Labrys monachus: one gene and its partner. The protein of the gene in region 2 interacts with the protein of the main gene of each other region in a pairwise test. Links are inferred from orthologs where the notes say so. Each region holds a gene or a part of one and is shown on either strand. Other genes may lie near its edges. The genes, in order: secD and pheT.

What was found.
Region 1: the proteins of pheT (region 2) and secD interact in binary tests that used the Escherichia coli proteins (3 or more experiments, as listed by UniProt). The link is inferred for Labrys monachus from one-to-one orthologs.

The regions. Positions count from the first base shown.
Region 1 is NZ_JAUSVK010000001.1:3,055,568-3,066,505, forward strand. What follows is about bases 5,741-8,598. They hold secD (protein translocase subunit SecD), read right to left. Parts: upstream 8,040-8,598; coding sequence 6,441-8,039; downstream 5,741-6,440. Other genes in these bases: secF (protein translocase subunit SecF), read right to left, coding at 5,741-6,419; yajC (preprotein translocase subunit YajC), read right to left, coding at 8,161-8,508. Also shown: excinuclease ABC subunit UvrA, read left to right, coding at 1-1,206; J3R73_RS13810 (YjiS-like domain-containing protein), read left to right, coding at 1,413-1,568; J3R73_RS13815 (cupin domain-containing protein), read right to left, coding at 1,658-2,182; J3R73_RS13820 (DUF1127 domain-containing protein), read left to right, coding at 2,508-2,663; methylenetetrahydrofolate--tRNA-(uracil(54)-C(5))-methyltransferase (FADH(2)-oxidizing) TrmFO, read left to right, coding at 2,816-4,228; J3R73_RS13830 (phytoene/squalene synthase family protein), read right to left, coding at 4,214-5,092; J3R73_RS13835 (Mth938-like domain-containing protein), read right to left, coding at 5,089-5,484; more of secF, read right to left, coding at 5,490-5,740; gloA2 (SMU1112c/YaeR family gloxylase I-like metalloprotein), read right to left, coding at 8,792-9,196; J3R73_RS13860 (ATP-binding protein), read left to right, coding at 9,319-10,182; J3R73_RS13865 (peptidoglycan DD-metalloendopeptidase family protein), read right to left, coding at 10,286-10,938. UniProt on the Escherichia coli protein: Part of the Sec protein translocase complex. Interacts with the SecYEG preprotein conducting channel. SecDF uses the proton motive force (PMF) to complete protein translocation after the ATP-dependent function of SecA.
Region 2 is NZ_JAUSVK010000001.1:2,260,357-2,271,516, forward strand. What follows is about bases 2,879-5,958. They hold pheT (phenylalanine--tRNA ligase subunit beta), read right to left. Parts: upstream 5,588-5,958; coding sequence 3,170-5,587; downstream 2,879-3,169. Other genes in these bases: J3R73_RS10245 (undecaprenyl-diphosphate phosphatase), read right to left, coding at 2,879-2,926; J3R73_RS10255 (LysR family transcriptional regulator), read right to left, coding at 5,686-5,958. In the rest of the region: J3R73_RS10235 (ActS/PrrB/RegB family redox-sensitive histidine kinase), read right to left, coding at 1-951; J3R73_RS10240 (complex I NDUFA9 subunit family protein), read left to right, coding at 1,108-2,073; more of J3R73_RS10245, read right to left, coding at 2,126-2,878; more of J3R73_RS10255, read right to left, coding at 5,959-6,615; J3R73_RS10260 (hypothetical protein), read left to right, coding at 6,806-7,081; pyc (pyruvate carboxylase), read left to right, coding at 7,334-10,813.

The DNA of each region.
Region 1 (10,938 bases), 800 kb from region 2 along the record:
CAGGCCGACTATGTCGTCGACGTCGGTCCCGGCGCCGGCGTCCATGGCGGCCGGATCGTCGCGCAGGGCACGCCCGCCGAGATCATGGCGGATCCGAATTCCCTCACGGGCAAATATCTGACGGGCGAGATGGGCGTCCCCCTCCCCGCGCAGCGCCGGCGTCGGCAGAAGGGCAAGGCGCTGAAGCTCTCGGGCGCCCGGGGGAACAATTTGAAGGATGTCTCCGTCGAGCTGCCGCTCGGCGTCTTCACCTGCGTTACCGGCGTCTCGGGCGGCGGCAAGTCCACCCTGCTCATCGATACCATCTACAAGGCGGTGGCGCGACGTCTCAACGGTGCGGTGGAACACCCCGCCCCGTTCGACCGGCTCGACGGCCTGGAACTCATCGACAAGGTCATCGATATCGACCAGTCGCCGATCGGCCGCACGCCGCGGTCCAATCCCGCGACCTATACCGGCGCCTTCACGCCCATCCGCGAATGGTTCGCCGGCCTGCCGGAGGCCAAGGCGCGCGGCTATCAGCCGGGCCGCTTCTCGTTCAACGTCAAGGGCGGCCGCTGCGAGGCGTGCCAGGGCGACGGCGTGATCAAGATCGAGATGCACTTCCTGCCCGACGTCTACGTCACCTGCGACGTGTGCAAGGGCAAGCGCTATGATCGCGAGACGCTGGAGGTCCGCTTCAAGAACAAATCGATCGCCGATGTTCTCGACATGACCGTCGACGAGGCAGCCGATTTCTTCAAGGCGGTGCCGACCATCCGCAACACCATGGAAACGCTGGCGCGGGTCGGCCTCGGCTATGTCAAGGTCGGCCAGCAGGCGACCACCCTCTCCGGCGGCGAGGCCCAGCGCGTGAAGCTCTCCAAGGAACTGGCGCGGCGTTCGACGGGGCGCACGCTCTACATCCTCGACGAGCCGACCACCGGGCTGCATTTCCACGACGTGGCGAAGCTGCTCGAAGTGCTGCACGAATTGGTGGAACAGGGCAATACGGTGGTGGTGATCGAGCACAATCTCGAAGTCATCAAGACGGCCGACTGGGTCATCGACATGGGACCGGAAGGGGGAGACGGCGGCGGCGAGGTCGTCGCGCAGGGCACGCCCGAGGCGATCATCCGCGAGCCGCGTTCCCACACCGGCCGTTTCCTGCGCGATGTCATGGAGCGGCGTCCGCAGCGCAGGCAGCGGACGGAGGCGGCTGAATAGCTTGAGCCATGCATGTCTGGGTGGTCACCATCTGAGATGCGGCCTTATTCCTCCTTTATGAACGATTTTCTCAAGAAGACATGCATTTATGCATGCCTGAGGCGCCATCAAACCCCTACCTCACGCTTGGCGCATACGTCATAAGACAGGGGTGAACGGCGACGGAGCAAGGGCTTCGAAGCGCGTTCGGACGAAGGAATAGGATCATGTTGTTTGCTGCTTTGATTGAACGTGTCTACGCTTGGCGCCGCGAGCGCGTGACGTTGACCGCACTCAAGCGTCTGAACGAACGCGATCTGGCCGATATCGGCGTCAATGCTGACGAGCTTCGCGCAGTCGCTCGCCAGGCCGCCCGGGCCTGATCGCTACCGACCAGACTGAGGACCCCGAATAGGGGGCCGAGACACAAGCCGCCGGTGGCGGCTTTTTGTTTGTGGCCGCCGGCCCCGGCCTATTCGCCCTCCCAATAGGGAAGGCTGTCGCGGGCCCGGCCCATGAAGCGGAACGCGTTGGGCTCCCCCTTCGCTCCCGGCGGCTGTTCGACCGAGACGCCGAAGCGGCCGGTCCGCGGATAGTCGCAGACTTCCGGCGAGATCTTGGTGCTGACGGCGAGATATTTGAGGTCCGCGTCCGAGGTGTTGACGATCTGATGCGCCGTTTCCGGTCCACCGGCAGGGCATGAGATGACGTCCCCCTGCCGAATCGGAAAGCTCTCGTCGCCGATGGTGACCTCTCCCCGGCCTTCGAGAACGAAGAACATCTCCTCGTTCGCGCGGTGGCTGTGGAAGGGGAAGGCTCGCCTTCCGGCCGGTACCACCGTGAGATTGCAGCCGAGCTGACGTGCGCCCACGCGGGTGCCGATCATGCCGATGCGCGCCTGATACGATTCGTCGGCGTCCCCGGCGCCCGGATAGGCCACGCCGTGCCCGAATTCCATGAAATCGAGATCGTCGAGATTCAGGATCTTGCCACCCACATGCTTCTCCCTGACGCCGGGCGTCCCTCGGGACGTTCCGTTCTCATGAGAGTACCGCAAGGGCATTCCGGAATCGAGACAGCCTGCCGACTCGACCGCATGCCAAGGATCGAGCGGCCAGCGAAAACCATGAGCTATGTCAATTTCGCATGCAACTTGGCGAAAATGTCTAAATCGCACGTTTTTATGACAGAGCGATGCATTTATGCATGGTTGTTGTGCGCTGCAGCATCTACCAGCGCAGCGCAACATGGGGCATTCTCCAGTCCATCAGCCATGACGGAGAATGTGCTCCGAAACAGGTTCGACGAGAAGGAACCCGATCATGTTGTTCGCTGCTCTGATCGAGCGTGTCCGCATCTGGCGCCGCGAGCGCGAGACGCTGGCTGAGCTCCGGCGCTTGAACGAACGCGATTTGTTCGACATCGGCATCAATCCGGCCGACGTGCGGGCGATTGCGCGCCAGGCCGCCCGCTCCTGAAGGCAAGGCTTCGGTCCGGGCCCGCCTGCGGCTTTCACCGCCGGGCCCGCGAGACCGAAGTGCCGCCGCAAGCGCAGCCGGCAGGGTGGGTTTTTGCCGCCGCCGGCGCATGAATGCTTCAACCGGCGGCCCTCATGCTCTAGAAGCGGGGCATGACATCCTCCCCCGTTCATATCGTCGGCGCCGGTCTCGCCGGCTCCGAAGCCGCCTGGCAGCTCGCCCAGGCTGGAATCCCCGTCATCCTGCACGAGATGCGGCCGGTCCAGCCCACCCAGGTGCACAAGACCACCGATTTTGCCGAACTCGTCTGTTCGAACTCCTTCCGCTCCGACGATGCGCAGACCAATGCCGTCGGCCTCCTGCATGAGGAAATGCGGCGGCTGGATTCGCTGATCATGGCATGCGGCGACGCGCATCAGGTCCCGGCCGGCGGTGCGCTGGCGGTCGACCGCGACGGGTTTTCCGCGGCGGTGACGGCCAGGCTCTCGGCCCATCCCCTCGTCGAGGTCCGGCGCGAACAGGTCGATTCCCTGCCGCCGGAATGGGACAATGCCATCATTGCGACGGGCCCCCTCACCTCGCCCGCCCTTGCCGAGGTCGTCGCCGGCCTGACCGGCGAAGCGTCCCTCGCCTTCTTCGACGCGATCGCCCCGATCGTTCACCGCGATACCATCAATATGGACATCGCCTGGTTCCAGTCGCGCTACGACAAGCCCGGCCCCGGCGGCAGCGGCGCGGACTACATCAACTGTCCGATGACCAGGGAGCAATATGAGGCGTTCCTCGACGCCGTCATTGCCGGCGACAAGACGAGCTTCAAGGACTTCGAGGGCACGCCCTATTTCGACGGCTGCCTGCCGATCGAGGTGATGGCCGAGCGCGGCCGCGAAACCCTTCGCTTCGGCCCGATGAAGCCGGTCGGGCTGACGAACCCCAGGGATCCCACCGTCAAGCCTTACGCCATCGTGCAGCTGCGACAGGACAACGCGCTCGCCACGCTGTACAATATGGTCGGCTTCCAGACCAAGCTGAAATATGCCGAGCAGACGCGGATCTTTCGCATGATCCCCGGCCTGGAGAGCGCCGAATTCGCGCGGCTCGGCGGGCTCCACCGCAACACCTACATCAATTCCCCCCTGCTGCTCGACGGCTCCCTGCGGCTGAAATCGATGCCGCGGCTGCGTTTCGCCGGCCAGATCACCGGCTGCGAGGGCTATGTCGAAAGCGCCAGCATCGGCCTGCTCGCCGGGCGCTTCGCCGCCGCCGAACGGCTCGGCGTCCCGCCGCTCACCCCGCCTCCCACCACCGCCATCGGCGCCCTGCTCGGGCACATCACCGGCGGCCATCTCGTCGTCGAGGAAAGCGGGCCGCGTTCGTTCCAGCCGATGAACGTCAATTTCGGCCTGTTCCCGCCGCTCGACGTCAGCCCGAAGGGCGAGGACGGAAAGCGGCTGCGCGGCACGGACAAGGCGCAGGCGAAGAAACGGGCGATGAGCGCGCGCGCCCTTCAGGATCTCGCTGCATGGATCGCCGAGTCGGGCGGCCGGCCCTCACTGCTTCAGTGAGCGCAGGCGGCGTCCGAAGCGCCACAAATGCCATTGCCGGCGCCATTGCGGCGGCTCGGCCCGGTCGCGGAAGAGATTGAAGCCGGGCCTTGCCACCCGCCGCAGCACGGGTTCGATGAGGGCGAGCGGCAGGAAGGCGGGCGCGACCGCAGCCGGTGCGCTCGGAAGCAGGGCCAGCGCGGCGGCGAGATGCTTGCGGCCGAGCGCCGTGACGTCCGCGAAGGCCGCCCTCGCCGCGGCGCTGTCGCGGCCGTTGAGGATGTCGTCCTGCGCGCCCTGATGCCTGGCGACGATATCGGCCGGCACAAAGATCTGCCCGCGTGCGGCGTGGCGCGCCGCGTTCTTCAGGAGCCCGGCGATACCCTGGGCGACGCCGGCATGCCCGGCGAGATCCGCCGGGCCGGCATCGCCGCCATCCGCCAGGATGAGGCTCGCCAGCCGGAACAGGGCCGAAGCGGTCTCGCCGCAATAGCCTTCCAGATCGGTCACGGTCGGAAGCAGATCGTCGTAGAGATCGTGGACATGGGCATCGACGAGCGCCGTCAGCGCCGCGCGCGGCAGTGCGTAGCGTCCGATCGTGGCGATCAGGGCCGCCGCGACGGGATTGCCCGACGCGCCTCCCCGGGCGGCATCGTCCAGGAGATCCCGCCACCATTGCAGCCTGACCTCGCCGGGCAAGGGCGCGGACACGGCGTCGCGGACGCGGACGATCTCGCAATTGAAGGCGTGAAGGGCGAACAGGCCGGCGCGATGCTCGGCGGGCGCGAACAGGCAGGCGAGCCAGGCGTCCCGGTCGAGCTCGCGCAGCAGGTCTTCGCAATAGGCCAGGTCGGCGGGAGCGACGGGGCTGTCCTCGACCGTCATGGCACCGCGATCAGCGCGGCGGCGACGCGCCGGTCCTCCGCCAGAAGCACGTTCCAGGTGCGCGCCGCCGCGCCGGTCGGCATCACTTCGAGGCCGATCCTGTGGTCGCGGAATCGCCAGCGGAGCGCCTCGGGAAAGAAGGCGACGTCCCCGCCCGTGCCGACGAGCAGAATCTCGATCCCGGCCGCTTCGGCGAAGACGGGCTGGAACGTCTCGAGCGAGAATTCGGCCGGGCCGGCCAGCGCCCAGGCATGCATGCCCGAGGGCAGGCAGAGGATCGAGCCGCGATGGGACATGCCGCCGAAGCGGAAGCCACCTTCACCGTAGGCTTCGATGGGAACGACCTGCGGCAGGAAACGCCGCTCGCCCGCCGCCGCTTCCGGCTCCGTCATCCGTCCTACTCCGGCTTGTCCTCGGCCTCGCTCCGGCTGCCCGGCCGAAGGCCGAGATAGATCAGGATCGGCGAGGCGATGAAGATCGACGTGTAGGTGCCGACCAGGACGACGCCGAAGAGCATGGTGGCCGTGAAGCTGTGGATGGCCTGGCCGCCGAACAGAAGCAGCGCCAGCAGGGCCAGCGCCACCGTAACATGGGTGATCACGGAGCGCGAGAGCGTGGCGTTGATCGATTCGTCGAGCAGTTCGGGAAGCGGCTTCTTCTTGAACTTGCGCAGCAGCTCGCGAATACGGTCATAGATCACGACGGTATCGTTGAGGGAATAGCCGAGGATGGTGAGGAGGGCCGCGACGCTCGTCAGGTCGAACTCGATCTGCGTGACCGACAGGAAGCCGATGGTGAGCGCGATGTCGTGGACATTGGCGATCATGGCGCCGACGGCGAACTCCCAGTCGAAGCGGAACCACAGATAGACCAGGATGCAGGCGATGGCGACGAAGATGCCGACGGTGCCGACGGTCACCAACTCCTGCGACACGCTCGGCCCGATGACCTGCACGCTGTCGAAGGTGTAGTCGCCTTTCAGCGCCGCCTTGACCTTCTCGGCCGCGACCTGCTGGGCCGCATCGCCGCCCGGCTGCTGGGCGATGCGGATCAGCATCTGCCCGTTGCTGCCGAATTCCTGCATCTGGATCTCGCCCAGCTGCAGCGGTTCGAGCTTGGCGCGCGCGCCGACGATATCCGCCTTGCCGGAGGTCGCGGAGACCTCCATCGAGATGCCGCCCTTGAAGTCGATGCCGTAATTCAGGCCATGGGTGAAGAAGAACACCAGGGCCAGGATGGAAAGCACAGCCGAGGCCGGGAAGCTGAAACGCCGGAAGCGGATGAAGCTGAAATGGGTGTTGTCGGGGACAATGCGAAGATGGCGCACCGTGCTCACTCCATCAATCTATCAAATTGGGATGGAGCGAGGCTTCACCCCGCGATACCACCAGGAAACCAGCAGACGCGTCACCGTGAAGGCGGTGAAGACCGTGGTGATGATGCCGATGCCGAGAGTCACGGCGAAGCCCTTGACGGCGCCCGTGCCGACGAAGAACAGCACGGCTGCCGCGATGAAGGTCGTGATGTTGGAATCCAGGATGGTCGCCAGGGCGCGGGCGAAGCCGGCGTCGAGCGACATCAGCACCGTGCGGCCGGCCCGGACCTCTTCGCGGATGCGCTCATAGATCAGCACGTTGGAGTCGACGGCGATGCCGACGGTCAGCACCACGCCGGCGATACCCGGCAGGGTGAGCGTCGCGCCCAGCAGCGACAGAAGGCCGAAGATGAGGCCGACATTGAGCGCGACCGCCACCGAGGCGATGATGCCGAACAGGCCGTAGCTCGCGATCATGAAGGCGACGACGAGGAGCGATCCGACGAGGGCGGCCATCTCGCCGGAATGGATCGCGGCCTGGCCGAGACCGGGGCCGACCGTGCGTTCCTCGACGACGGTCATCGGGGCGGGCAAGGCGCCGGAGCGGAGAAGAAGAGCCAGATCCTGCGCCTGCTGGGTGGTGAAATCGCCGGAGATCTGCCCGGAGCCCCCCGTGATCGGCTCGCGGATGACCGGTGCCGACAGCACCTTGTTGTCGAGGACGATGGCGAAGGGCTTGTTGACGTTCTCCTCGGTCACCCGGCCGAACTGCCGGGCGCCGTTGGTGTTGAAGCGGAAGGAAACCACCGGCTCACGCGTCTGCTGGTCGAAGGTCGCCTGGGCGTCGACGAGGTCCTCGCCCGCCACCATCACCTGGTCCTGCACGAGATAGGGAACGCGACCATCCTGGGAATAGAGGATCTCGGACTCGATCGGCGGGCGCGTCTGCAGCGCCTGCTCGGCCGACATGCTGAAATCGACCAGGCGGAATTCGAGCTTGGCGGTCTGCTTCAGGAGGCCCTTGAAGCGCTCCGGATCCCGCAGGCCCGGCATCTGCACGACGATACGGTCATCGCCCTGGCGCTGGATCAGCGGCTCGGTCACGCCCGTGGCGTCGACGCGGCGGCGGACGATCTCGATCGATCGCTCGACGATCCGCTGCATGCGCTCACGCAGTCCCGCATCGGTGAGAACGATGGAGATCTGCCCGGGCGAGGACGAGGTGATGTCGGCGCTGCGGCTTCCGACGCCGAACAGATTGCCGTCGGCGGCATTGCCCAGGGGCTGCAGCAATTCGAGTGCCCGCGCCGTATCCGCCGGATTGGGCAGCGTCACGAGGACGCCCCTGCCCTGCAGCGCCGCCTGGCTGCGGATCTTGTTGTCGATCAGCGTCTGGCGCGCCTGGCTGCGCAGATTGGTGACCTGGTCCTTGATGACGGCGTTCTGGTCGATTTCCAGCAGGAAATAGGAGCCGCCCTGCAGGTCGAGACCGAGCGTCAGCGTCTGATGCGGGAGCCAGGACGGCATCGCATTGCGCCAGCTCTCGGGCATGACGTTGGGGGCGGCCAGCCATAGACCGATGAGCAGCGCTATGAGAATCGAGGCCGTTTTGGCGGGGGAAAAATGCAGCATGGCGGGGACGTTTCCAAGCCTTGGCAGGCTTCTCCCGGAGCGTGGCGGCGTTCTACCTCAAACGCAGCCCTTCTCCAGGTCTTGTTTCGTCGGGGCGGCGTCGCAAGCGTCGCGGCCGGCGTCAGACCGTCTCGGCCTTCTTGACCGGCTCGGTCTTGGAGCGGACGCTGGCGATCATGTCGCGCACCACCTTCACGCGCACGCCGTCCGCGATCTCGGCCTCGATCTCCGCATCGCCCTCGACGGCCTTGACCACCTTGGCGATCAGCCCGCCGGTCAGTACGATCATGTCGCCGCGGCGCACGGCCTTGAGCATGGCCTGCTGTTCCTTGGCACGCCGCTGCTGGGGACGGATGAGGAGGAAATAGAAGATCACGAACATGGCGATCGGCAGCAACAGCGTGCCGAACGTACCGGAAAGAAAATCGCCGCCTAGGGCTGCCTGTGCAAAGGCAGGTGTCGTGAACATCACAATGGCCTCTCGGGAAAGCGGACGAACCCGTCCGCCGCAAATTCGGGGCGGACTATAGTGATCCGGCCACCGAAAGCAAACGGATGGCCGGCTTTTCCGGGCCGGAGCGCGTTTTTGCCGGTCTTCTGCCAAGCCGTGGTGACAGCCTGGATTCCCGGCCCTTATTCACCCCGAAAATAGCCCTCTTCCGTTCCCGGCGCACGCCTTCGGCACCTCAGATGACAAAAATTTCATGCGCAACGCCGCACCCTGGATGGAGACGCGGCGGCGCGGCGCCGAATCAGGAAGGAGGGAGGCCGGCAGGCGGCTCCTCATAGAGTTCGAGCGGCAGGCCGTCGGGGTCCCTGAAGAAGGTGAAGCGGCGGCCGGTATGCTCATCGATCCGGACCGCCTCGACCGCGACATCGTGGGCCGTAAGACGGGCGATCACCGGCTCGAGCGCCGGCACCGCGAAAGCGAGATGGCGCAGGCCGCAGGCTTCGGGTGTGGTCGGGCGCGGCGGAGGGGAGGGAAAGGAAAACAGCTCGATCTGCGCCGGTCCGACGCCCAGATCGCATTTCCACGATCCCCGCTCCGCCCGCCACACCTCCCGGAGAACGGGCAGGCCCAGGATCTCGGCATAGAAGCGGCGCGAGCGCGCATAGTCCGAGCAGATGACGGCGATGTGGTGGATGGCATGCAGCATGGCGAGGGTCTGGCACGGCCGGCGGAACGCTTCAAGCCTCCTCCGCCGGCGATGCCGCGGCTTTCCTCGCCGGTGCTCCCGCGCTACATGGATGCCCCGCCTCGATGGATACGCTGGTTGCCATGTCCGATATTTCCTCTTCCGAATTGTCCCAATTGCTCGTCCGGATCGCGGAGGCGCTCGAGCGGCTTGCGCCCCCTCCCCGGCACCGGACCGATTTCGACGCCTCCGATGCCTTCGTCTGGCAGGCCGGCGAGAAATATCTGCAGCCCGTCGCCAAGGTGAACAGGGTGGCGATGCCGCTCCTCAAGGGCATCGATCTCGTGCGCGACCTGCTGGTCGAGAACACCGAGCGCTTCGCACGCGGCCTTCCGGCCAACAATGCCCTGCTCTGGGGCGCACGCGGCATGGGCAAATCCTCCCTGGTCAAGGCGGCCCACGCGGAGATCGACGCCAAGGTCGGCGGCCTCAAGCTGATCGAGATCCATCGCGAGGATATCGACAGCCTGCCCGAACTGATGAACCTCACGCGCCCCGCCCCCTATCGCTTCATCGTCTTCTGCGACGATCTTTCCTTCGACAGCGACGACACCACCTATAAATCCCTCAAGGCGGCGCTCGAAGGCGGGGTCGAGGGCAGGCCGGAAAACCTGATCTTCTATGCGACCTCCAATCGGCGCCACCTGATGCCGAGGGACATGATCGACAACGAGCGGTCGACGGCGATCAATCCCGGCGAGGCCGTGGAGGAGAAGGTCTCCCTCTCCGATCGCTTCGGCCTGTGGCTCGGCTTCCATCGCTGCAGCCAGGACGATTACCTCGACATGGTCTTCGGCTATGCGGACCATTTCGGCCTGGAGCTCGACCGCGGCAGGATGAAGGCCGAGGCGCTCGAATGGGCGACGACGCGCGGCGCCCGCTCCGGCCGCACGGCCTGGCAATATGTGCAGGACCTCGCCGGCCGGCTCGGCCGCTCGCTCCATTGAGCGCATAGGACGCCCGGCCCATAAACGAGAACCTCCCCGGGGGTGCTTCCACCCTCGGGGAGGTCCATCCATTCGGGGTCTCGCGACGAACGGATTCCTTTGATCAGTTGCCTGCCAGATATTGCCGGGGGTTGACCGGAGCGGCGCCCTTGCGCACCTCGAAGAGGAGCTGAGGCGAGGTGACGTTTCCGGTCTGCCCCGCCGTGGCGATGACCTGGCCCCGCCTGACGGCATCGCCCTTCTTGACCTCCAGATCCTTGGCATGGCCGTAGGCGGTGACATAGCCGTTGGCATGGCGGATGAGGATGAGGTTGCCGTAGCCCTTCAGCTCGTTGCCGGCATAGGCGACCACGCCGTCCTCGGCAGCCTTGACCTCGGTGCCCTCGGGAACCGAGATATTGATGCCGTCGCTGTTGCGGCCGAAATCCTGGATGACGCGTCCCTTGACCGGCCAGCGGAATTCAGGATTGGCGGGCTTGGCAGCCGCCGCATCGACGGCCACCGTCTGGGAGGCCGCCTGCTGGTCGCCGGGCTCGTGCGGAATGCTCGCCGTGACGGCGGGAGCAGGCTGCGGCGCGGCTTCCACCCGTGCGGTCTTGACCGCGACCGGCTTGGATATCGGCTTGGATTTGGCCAAAGCGAGCTTTTCGGCCTTGAGTTTGGCACTCTTTTCCGCCTCGGAGGGGGCGGCGGCGGCCAGATGGGCAGGCTTGGTCTTCACCTTAGCGAGCGGCGTCGCTTCAGCGACATGGACCG
Region 2 (11,160 bases):
ATTGCGTGCGGCCGTCGGCGCGATGCGTTCCACGCCTTCGAACCGGGTGGCGATGGCGATGCCGAAATCGCGGTGCGGCGCCGCGACCTCCTCGATCAGCAGGGGCAGGGACAGGCGGTCGAAGGGGGCGGCGCTGTCCTCGCTGAGCGAGGCGAGCTTGCCGAGGATCTCGCGGCACCGCTCGACCTGGCTGCGCAAAAGGCGGATGTCGTCGATGAAGTCGCCCTGCTGCGGCGCCGCGACTTCCAGTTCCTTGGCGACGAGGGCGATGGTGGCGAGAGGCGTGCCGAGTTCATGGGCCGCCGCCGCGGCGAGGCCGTCGAGCTGGGAGAGGTGCTGCTCGCGCGCCAGCACCAGTTCCGTCGCGGCCAGCGCGTTGGACAGGAGCCGCGCTTCGTCCGCCACCCGCCAGGCATAGATGCCGATGAAGCCGAGCCCGAGCAGGACGGAGAACCACATGCCGGCGACATAGAGGATCGGCATGTTGAGCCTCTGGCCGTCGAACCAGGGCAGCGGCAGGTGCCATTCGGTCAGCACGGTGGCGCAGGCGATCGCCAGCAGGCCGAGCGCCAAAGTGAGCATCGGCGGCAGCGAGGTGGCCGAGATCATCACCGGCGCGAGGAAAAGGAAGGCGAACGGATTTTCGAGGCCGCCGGTGAGGAAGAGCAGGGCCGCCAGCTGGATGATGTCGAAGCTGAGGAAGCTGGCGGCTCGGGCCGTATCGACGCGCTCGGTCGCCGGATAGCGCAGGCGCAGCACCAGGTTGACGAGGGCGCTGGCGCCGATCAGGGCGAGGCAGGCGCCGAGCGGCACCGAGAACCGCAGGCCGAAATGAACGCCGAGCACGGCGCTGAGCTGGCCGGCGAGCGCCATCCAGCGCAGGCGTATCAGCGTGTCGAGCCGGAGCGTGCCGATGCCGAAGCTGTCATGGGGCAGGAAGGACGAGGACATTCTTCTCCCGGGGGCTGAAGGTCGCCGGCGGCGTGCCTCTCCGCTATACGCCGTTGCGACGGCAAAACCATCCCGGTTTTGCGCTGCACCCTGTACAGGCCCACCCTGCCGCGCTAAGGAAACCTCGCATCGAGCTTATCTCGGGGATCGAAGAGAATGGCGCCTGTCAGCGATCGTCTGGTCACGGTATTTGGGGGATCGGGTTTTGTCGGCCGCAATCTGGTGCGGTCGCTGGCCAAGCGCGGTTTTCGCGTGCGCGTCGCCGTCCGCCGTCCGGACCTGGCGCGATTCCTGATGACGGCCGGGGCCGTCGGCCAGATCCACGGCATGCAGGCCAATATCCGCTATCCCGCCTCGATCGCCGCCGCGGTGGAAGGCGCCGAGGCGGTCGTCAACCTCGTCGGCGTCATGCATGACGGCCGCAACGGCTTCGATGCCGTGCAGGCATTCGGCGCCGGCGCCATCGCCCGGGCCGCCGAGGCCGCGGGCGTGCAGCGCCTCGTCCATGTCTCCTCCCTGAGCTGCGAGGCCGGCGCCGAGGCGCATTATGCGCGCTCCAAGGCACAGGGCGAGGCGGCCGTAAGGTCGGCCTTCGCCGATGCGATCATCGTGCGTCCCTCCGCGATCTTCGGCTCGGACGACAATTTCTTCAACCGCTTCGCCGCCCTGGCCCGCCTGTCGCCGGTCCTGCCGCTGATCGGCGGCGGCGACACGAAGTTCCAGCCCGTCTTCGTGGGCGATGTCGCCGAGGTCCTGGCGCGCGGCGTCGAAGGCGGCCTGCGGCCGGGCACGACCTATGAACTCGGCGGGCAGGAGATCATGACCCTGCGCGACATCTTCAAATTCGTGCTCAAGGTCACCAACCGCAAGCGCCTGCTGGTGCCGATGCCCTTCGCGCTCGCCAATCTCCAGGCGGCGGTGCTCGGCCTCCTGCCCAACGCGCCGCTGACGCGCGACCAGGTCGCGCTGCTGCGCCGGGACAACATCGTCTCGGCGGCGGCACAGGCCGAAGGCCGCACGCTGGAAGGGCTCGGCATCCAGGCCGCCACCGTGGAAGCCATCGTGCCCGGTTATCTCTGGCGCTTCCGCAAATCCGGCCAGTTCGAGCATATGCCGGCCTGAACGGTGCATCGGCGGGAGCGGTGAGGCCGCTCCGCGCCGGCGAGCGGTCCCGTCAGCCGATCGTGTAGAGGGCGACGAGGCCGGCGACGCCGACGATGATGCGCCACCAGCCGAAGATGGCAAAGCCGCGCCGCGACACGAAGTCGAGCAGCGAGCGCACCACGAACAGGCCCGAGACGAAGGCGGCGACGAAGCCGATGGCGGTCTGTCCCAGGCCGTCGAGCGTCATGGTGTGGTAGCTCTTGGCGAATTCATACACGAAGGCGCCGAGCATCGTCGGCATCGCCAGGAAGAACGAGAATTCCGCCGCCGAGCGCCTGTCCAGGCCCACCAGCATGCCGCCGACGATGGTCGAGCCCGAGCGCGACACGCCGGGGATCAGCGAGAGGCACTGGAACAGGCCGATCTTCAGATAGGCGGGGAGCGGCAGGACGTAGCAATTGCTGAAGCGGCGGGTGAAGTTGATCTCGTCGATGGCGATGAGCACGAAGCCGCCCGCGATCAGCGCGTAGCACACGATGTGCACGTCGAAGAGATATTCCTTGATCTTGTGCTCGAACAGCGCGCCGAGGATGGCCGCCGGCAGGAACGCCACGAGGACGCCCACCACGAAATGCTGCGCTTCCCGGTCGCGCGGCGCGGCGACGGCGATCCGCCACAGCTTCTCCGCATAGACGAGCAGCAGGGCCAGGATGGCGCCGAGCTGGATCAGGATCTCGAAGGTGCCGTCCGAGGCGAAGCCGAGGAAATGCGAGGCGAGCAGCAGGTGCCCGGTCGAGGACACGGGAATGAACTCGGTCAGGCCTTCGACCACACCGAGGACGATCGCTTCCAGAATGCCGGGCAGTGTCATGGGGGGCCTTTGCAGGGGTATGATCCGGCGGAGGAGGGCGCCGGAACCGATGCAGGATGGAAACCGGAAGACCGGGCTTTCCGCGCGGGGGGCGCGGAAAGCCGGCCGATGGATGATTCTAGAGGAGGAGGGGTAACCAAGAAGTAACCATGCATCGAAAAGCGAGCCCTGCGACACCCCGGCAACCTTGCCGGGAAGGCGGACGGCCGCTCGGCTCCCGGGCGCCGGCGGGCGTGCCCGGTCTCAGCCGCGAAGGCTGGCGCCGGTCTTCCGGCCCACCTCGGCGACGATCTTCGCCGCCACCGCTTCGATCTCCGCATCCGTCAGCGTCCTGTCCTGCGGCTGCAGCACGACTTCCACGGCGATCGATTTCTGCCCTTCGCCGACGCCCTTGCCCTCATAGACGTCGAAGATCGACACGCCCGCGATCAGCTTCCTGTCGGCGCCCTGCGTCGCCTTCACGATGTCGGCCGCGCGCACCTTGCGGTCGACGAGGAAGGCGAAGTCGCGCCGGACCGGCTGGAACGGCGACACGGCGAGCGGGCCGCGTGTCTTGGTCGCCTTCGCCTTCGGCTGGGGGATGGCGTCGAGGATGATCTCGAAGGCGGCCACCGGGCCCGCCGCGTCGAGCGTCTCCAGCGCGGCGGGATGGAGCTCGCCGAACCAGCCGATGACGTTCTGCGGGCCGAGCTGGATCGTGCCCGAGCGGCCGGGATGGTACCAGGACGGCGCGCCCGGCACGATCTGGAAGCTGGCGACCGGCGCGCCGAGGGCGGCGAGCAGGCTGAAGGCGTCCTCCTTCGCATCGAACACGCCGACGGGGGCGGCCGGCGCCGACCAGTGCCGGCCGAAGCCGGTCGGCCGGGCCTGGCTGCGCCGGATGCCCGAGGCCGCGATCTTCTGGTCCTCCGGACGGTCTCCGCGGAAGATCTGGCCGACCTCGAACAGCGCGACGTCGCCCGCGCCACGGTCAGCGTTGCGCTGGCCGGCCGCAATCAGGCCGGGCAGCAGGCTCGGCCGCATGTCGGAAAGATCGGCGGCGATCGGGTTGGCGAGCGCGAGCGCCGGCTGGCCGCCGCCGAAGCGTTCGGCCTGCGCCTTGGCGATGAAGGACCAGGTCACGGCCTCCATCATGCCGCGGGCGGCGAGGCTGCGCTTGGCGAGGCGGGTGCGCTTCTGCAGCACGGTGAGCACCGGCAGCGGCACATGGGGGGCGCGCGGCAGCGGCGTGACGGCGATGTTGTCGACGCCGACGATGCGCATGACCTCCTCGACGAGGTCGGCCTTGCCTTCGATGTCGGGCCGCCAACTGGGGACGGTGACGTCGAGCGCGTCGGTCCCGCGCCCGACCCCGAAGCCCAGCCGTCCGAGGATCGCGGCGCTCTCCTCGGCGTCGGTGTCCAGGCCGGTCAGGCGGCGCACTTCGCCGGCCGGCAACGCGATGCGCTTCGGCACGATCGGCTCGGCGCCGACGACGCTGAGCTGAGTCGGCGTGCCGCCGCACAGCTCCAGCACCCATTGCGTGGCGAGATCGGCGCCCGGCGCCATGAAGGCGGGGTCGACGCCGCGTTCGAAGCGATAGCGCGCGTCGGTATTGATGCCGAGGCTGCGTCCGGTGCGGGCGATGTTGAGCGGCTCCCACAGCGCCGATTCGATCAGCACGTCGGTGGTGTCCGCATCGCAGCCCGACTGCTCGCCGCCCATGATGCCGGCGATCGATTCGATGCCCTTGTCGTCGGCGATGACGCATATCGTTTCGTCGAGCGCATAGGTCTTGCCGTCCAGCGCGAGGACGGTTTCGCCTTCCCGGGCGCGGCGGACGACGAGGTTGCCGGCGATCTTGCCGGCATCGAAGACATGCAGCGGCCGGCCGCGGTCGAAGGTGACGTAATTGGTGATGTCGACGAGCGCGCTGATCGGGCGCAAGCCGATGGCGGTGAGGCGGCGCTGCATCCATGCCGGCGACGGGCCGTTGCGCACGCCGCGCACCAGGCGCAGGGCGAAGCCGCGGCAGAGCGGGGCGGTGTCGCCGAAATCCAGCGTCACGCCGACGGGGCAGGGGCCTTCGCCGGCGATGGCGGCAACCGGCGGCGTCTTCAGCGTGCCGAGCCCGGCGGCGGCGAGGTCGCGGGCGATGCCGGCGATGCCGGTGCAGTCGGGCCGGTTCGGCGTCAGGTTGATGTCGATGACCGGGTCGCCCAGGCCCGCCCACTCGGCATAGGGCACGCCGACCGGCGCGTCGGCCGGCAGGTCGATGATGCCGTCATGCTCGTTGGAGAGCTCGAGCTCGAATTCCGAGCACAGCATGCCCCGGCTCTCGATGCCGCGCACCGGGGCGATGCCGAGCGTGATGCCCTTGCCGGGGATGTAGGTGCCGGGCGGCGAGAACACCGACTTCATGCCCGTGCGGGCATTCGGCGCGCCGCAGACGACCTGCACCGGCTCGCCCGAGCCGGTATCGACCATGCACAGCCTGAGCTTGTCGGCATTGGGATGCTGCACGGCCGAGATGACATAGGCGATGGAAAAGCCGGCCAGCTTCTTGGCGCGATCTTCCACCCCCTCGACCTCGAGGCCGATGCGGGTGAGCGTGGTGACGATCTCGTCAAGCGACGCCTCGGTGTCGAGGTGGTCCTTGAGCCAGGAAAGCGTGAATTTCATCGAGGAGGCCTAGTCATTCTGCGCAGGCCCTGCCGATAGCGCGTTGAGCGCCAAGATGCAAAGGGGGGCGTCGGTATGGCGGTCTTCGACCGCATTCTTCATGCCGGAGGCCGATCCGAAGGCCGGCGCACCCCATCCTCGGCCTGCCGCGCGGCGAAGCGCTTCGCCTCGGCGATCAGGGCGGCGACCAGCGGGGTCTGCGTCTCCCGGCGCGGCGTGATCAGGCCCACCAGATGGCGGGCGTCCGGATTCACGATGGGAATGGAACGCACCCTGTCGCCGACGCCGAGCGTCTCGACCAGGATCGACGGCATCACGCTCGACCATTGCCCGGTGCGCACATGCGAGAGCAGCACCTGCATCGAGTTGGACACCAGCGTCGGCACCGCCTGGGCCTGCGCCCCGCGCAGCAATTGGTCGACGATGCGCCGGTTCTGCATGTCGGGCGTCAGCAGGCAGAGCGGCACATGCCCGAGCTCGGACCAGCTCACCTCGTCGCGCCCGCCGAATTCGCCGTCGGCGGCGGAAAGCAGGCAATAGGTCTCGCGGTAGAGCTCCACCGCCGACACCTTGCCGAGGGGCTCGTTGTCGAGATAGGTGATGCCGGCATCGATGGCGAGGTCGTCGAGTTCCTGCTGCACGCCGATCGAGGGGCGCGACAGGATGGTGAAGGTGACGTTGGGATGGCGCGCCCGGTAGGGCGTGGTCAGCGAGGCGACCATCGACAGCGCCGTGGGGATCACCGAGATGGTGAGATGGCCGTGCAGGCCGCGCTTGAGGGCATCGACCTCCTGGCGCATGGCCCGCGCATCGCCGACGATGCGCCGGGCCCATTCCAGCACCTTCTCTCCCTCCGGCGTGAAAGCCTGGAAGCGTGAGCCGCGCGCCACCAGCAGCACGCCGAGCTCGCCCTCGAGCTGCTTGAGCCCGGCCGACAGAGTGGGCTGCGTGACGCCGCAGATCTCCGCCGCCCGGCCGAAATGCCGTTCGCGGGACAGGGCGATCAGGAATTCGAGCTTGTCGATCATGCCATCCCGGAGCGCGGACATCCTGTCCGCTCTTGGAAACGTCGCGCCTGCAGAAAGGAAGAAGCGGACGGCACGTCCGTGCTCCGGACGAGCCCGTGCCGTTTCGCACGGCAGGTTCTTCCGGCTTCGACCATGATCTTCCCATCGATCGAGCGCAAGCCCGCGCAGATCCAGCGAGAGGAAGACGACGATGTTCAAGAAGATCCTCACCGGTGCCCTGGTTGCCGCCTCCCTGGCCGGCGCGGCTGTCGCCACCACCGGTTCCGCCGAAGCCCGCTACGGCAATCACGGTGCCTTCGCGGCCGGCGCCGGCCTCGGCCTGCTCGGCGGCGTGCTCGCCGGCGCCGCCTACAACAACGCCTATTACGACTCCGAGCCGGTCTATTACCGCAGCTGCCATATCGAGCGCCGCCGCGTCGCCGACTATTACGGCTGGCACTGGGAACGCGTCCGCGTCTGCTACTGACGAGGCAGGGCGGACTTCGGTCCACGCTGCCGACCGAAGCTCCGCATGCCGGCGGACGCTGCAGCCGGACCGATCCGCCGGGCCGTGCCCCAAGCCGGCCCGGCGGATCGTAGGAGGCCTCGTTCGCGCGGGGCCTCCGCCTCTTGCATTGCCGAGGAAATGGGCGTGGCGCGCTGTTCGGCAGATGCCCGTTGCAACGGTCTTCGCGTTGCAACATAAAGTCGGGTGCTGCCCCTCTGGATGAGAGTGCCCATGCGCCCGCCCTTTCGCCGCCTGCTCGTCGCCAACCGTTCCGAGATCGCCATCCGCGTCTTCCGTGCCGCTACGGAACTCGGCATCTCGACCATCGCCATCTATGCGGAGGAGGACAAGCTCTCCCTGCATCGCTTCAAGGCGGACGAGGCCTATCAGGTCGGCAAGGGCAAGGACCCTTCGAAAAATCTCGGGCCGGTCGAGGCCTATCTTTCGATCGACGAGGTGATCCGCGTCGCCAAGGAAGCCCGGGCCGATGCGATCCATCCGGGCTACGGCCTCCTTTCGGAAAGCCCGGAATTCGCCGAGGCCTGCGCGGCGGCCGGCATCACCTTCATCGGGCCGAGCCCGAAGACCCTGCGCACCCTCGGCAACAAGGTCGACGCCCGCAACCTCGCCATCTCCGTCGGCGTGTCGGTGATGCCGGCGACCGAGCCCTTGCCGGACGACGCCGAGGCGATCAAGGCGGCGGCGCGCGCCGTCGGCTATCCCGTCATGCTCAAGGCCTCCTGGGGCGGCGGCGGGCGCGGCATGCGGCCGATCGAGAGCGAGGACAAGCTGCTCGACGCCGTGTTCACCGCCAAGCGCGAGGCGAAGGCCGCCTTCGGCAAGGACGAGGTCTATCTCGAAAAGCTGGTGCGCCGGGCGCGGCATGTCGAGGTGCAGATCCTCGGCGACAGCCATGGCAACCTCGTCCACCTGTTCGAGCGCGACTGCTCGATCCAGCGCCGCAACCAGAAGGTGATCGAGCGCGCTCCCGCCCCCTATCTCGACGAGGCCACGCGGCAGGCGCTGTGCGAATCGGCGCTCAGCATCGGCCGCGGCACGGATTATGCCGGCGCCGGCACGGTCGAGTTCCTGATGGATGCCGACAGCGGCAAGTTCTACTTCATCGAGGTCAACCCGCGCATCCAGGTCGAGCATACGGTCACCGAGGTCGTCACCGGCCTCGATATCGTCAAGGCGCAGATCCGCATCGCCGAGGGCGGCCATATCGGCCCGTTCGGCCCGAACGGCGTGCTGGAGACCGGCATCCCCGCGCAGGCGGACATCCATATGCGCGGCCACGCCCTGCAATGCCGCCTGACCACGGAAAACCCGGAGAACAACTTCATCCCGGACTATGGCCGCATCACCGCCTATCGCGGCGCCATGGGCTTCGGCATCCGCATCGACGGCGGCACCGCCTATTCGGGCGCGGTGGTCACCCGCTGGTACGATCCGCTGCTGGAAAAGGTCACGGCCTGGGCCTCGACCCCGCAGGAGGCGATCGCCCGCATGACGCGCGCCTTGCGCGAATACCGCATCCGCGGCGTCGCCACCAACCTGCCCTTCCTCGAGGCGGTGCTGGCGCATCCCAAGTTCCGCAACAACGACTACACGACGCGCTTCATCGACGAGACGCCGGAACTGTTCCAGTTCGCCAAGCGCCGCGACCGTGCCACCAAGCTGCTCACCTATATCGCCGACGTCACCGTCAACGGCCATCCGGAGGCGCGCGGCCGCGTGCGTCCGCCGGCCGAGGCGCGCACGCCGCAGGCGCCGGTGTTCGACGGCGCGCCCGCGCCGGGGACCAAGCAGCGCCTGGAGGCCCTCGGGCCGGCGAAATTCGCGGCGTGGATGAAGGAGCAGAGCCAGGTCCTCGTCACCGACACCACGATGCGCGACGCGCATCAGTCGCTGCTCGCCACGCGCATGCGCACCTATGACATCGCGGGCGCGGCCTCGGCCTATGCCGCGGGCCTGCCGCAGCTCTTCTCGCTCGAATGCTGGGGCGGCGCGACCTTCGACGTCGCCATGCGCTTCCTGACCGAGGACCCGTGGGAGCGGCTGGCGCTGATACGCGAGCGCGCCCCGAACATCCTGACCCAGATGCTGCTGCGCGGCGCCAATGCCGTCGGCTACACCAATTATCCCGACAATGTCGTGCGCCATTTCGTCAGGCAGGCGGCCGATGCCGGCATGGACCTCTTCCGCATCTTCGACTGCCTCAACTGGGTCGAGAACATGCGGGTCTCGATCGACGCGGTGCTGGAGGCCGGCAAGCTGGCGGAAGGCGCGATCTGCTACACCGCCGACATCTTCGACCCCACCCGCTCGAAATATGATCTGGCCTATTACGTGGCGATGGCGCGGGAGCTCGAAAAGGCGGGCTGCCACATTCTCGCGATCAAGGACATGGCCGGGCTCCTGAAGCCGGCCCAGGCCCGCAAGCTCGTCAAGGCCCTGCGCGAGGAGGTGGGCCTGCCGATCCACCTCCACACCCACGACACCTCGGGCATCGGCGGGGCGACCGTGCTCGCCGCCATCGAGGCGGGGGTGGACGTCGTCGACGCCGCGATGGATGCGATGTCGGGCACGACGTCGCAGGCCTGCCTCGGCTCGATCGTCGAGGCGCTGCGCTATTCGGAGCGCGATCCCGGCCTCGATCCGGAGGCGATCCGCCAGATCTCGTTCTATTGGGAGGCGGTGCGCACCCAATATGCCGCGTTCGAGAGCGACCTCAAGGCCGGCGCCTCCGAGGTCTACCTGCATGAGATGCCGGGCGGCCAGTTCACCAATCTGAAGGAGCAGGCCCGCTCCCTCGGCCTCGAAACCCGCTGGCACGAGGTCGCCAAGGCCTATCGGGCCGCCAACGACATGTTCGGCGACATCGTCAAGGTGACGCCGTCCTCCAAGGTCGTCGGCGACATGGCGCTGATGATGGTGGCGCAGGGCCTGACGGTCGCCGACGTGCTCGATCCCGCCCGCGAGGTGGCGTTCCCCGCCTCGGTGGTCGAGATGATGCATGGCGATCTCGGCCAGCCCCAGGGCGGCTGGCCGAAGGCGATCCAGGACCGCGCCTTGAAGGGCGAGAAGCCGATCGCGGTGCGGCCGGGGTCGCTCCTGCCCGACGCCGACATCCCCGCCCTCAAGGCGGAAGCCGAAAAGAAGGCCGACCGTGCCCTCGACGGCCAGGAAGTCGCCTCCTACCTGATGTATCCCAAGGTCTTCGTCGACTACGCCAATGCCCTGCGCAAATACGGTCCCGTCTCGGTGCTGCCGACGCACAGCTATTTCTACGGCATGAAGGCGGGCGAGGACCTCACCATCGAGATCGAGCGCGGCAAGGTGCTGGCGATTCGCCTGCAGACGCTGGGCGATACCGACGAGGAGGGCCAGGTCCGCGTCTTCTTCGAGCTCAACGGCCAGCCGCGCATCATCAAGGTGCCGGACCGCCTCGCCGCCGGCGGCGTCAAGCTCCGCCGCAAGGCCGAGGACGGCAACGAGGCCCATGTCGCCGCGCCGATGCCCGGCGCCATCTCGACCGTGGCGGTGAAGGCGGGACAGGCCGTCAAGGCCGGCGACGTGCTCCTGACCATCGAGGCGATGAAGATGGAGACCGCGCTGCATGCCCCGCATGACGGCAAGGTCGCCGAGGTGCTCGTCACCCCCGGCGCGCAGATCGACGCCAAGGACCTCCTGATGGTGATGGGCTGATCCCGCCTCCCGCCCCTTCCATTCCCTCCGCCGCGTGCGGGCAGGGAATGGAAGGGTGGGGGCGGGACGGCCATCTCACCAGTCCAGACCATGCCTCGGGGCCTATGCGGCGGGAGGCGAGGAAGAGGCGCTGTCGTGTCATATCCGGGCTTGTCCCCCATATGCGCTAACTTTGCCGACAATAGCGCGATTTTCCTTCTCCCGAGTGGGAGAAGGTGGCGCGAAGCGCCGGATGAGGGCCTGGACTTCTGCAAGTCCAGCGCGACTATTAAGCTATCTGCGTTGAAGTTTAGACCCTCATCCCCCTGCCGGGACCTTCTCCCGGACCGGGAGAAGGCGGGTATGGC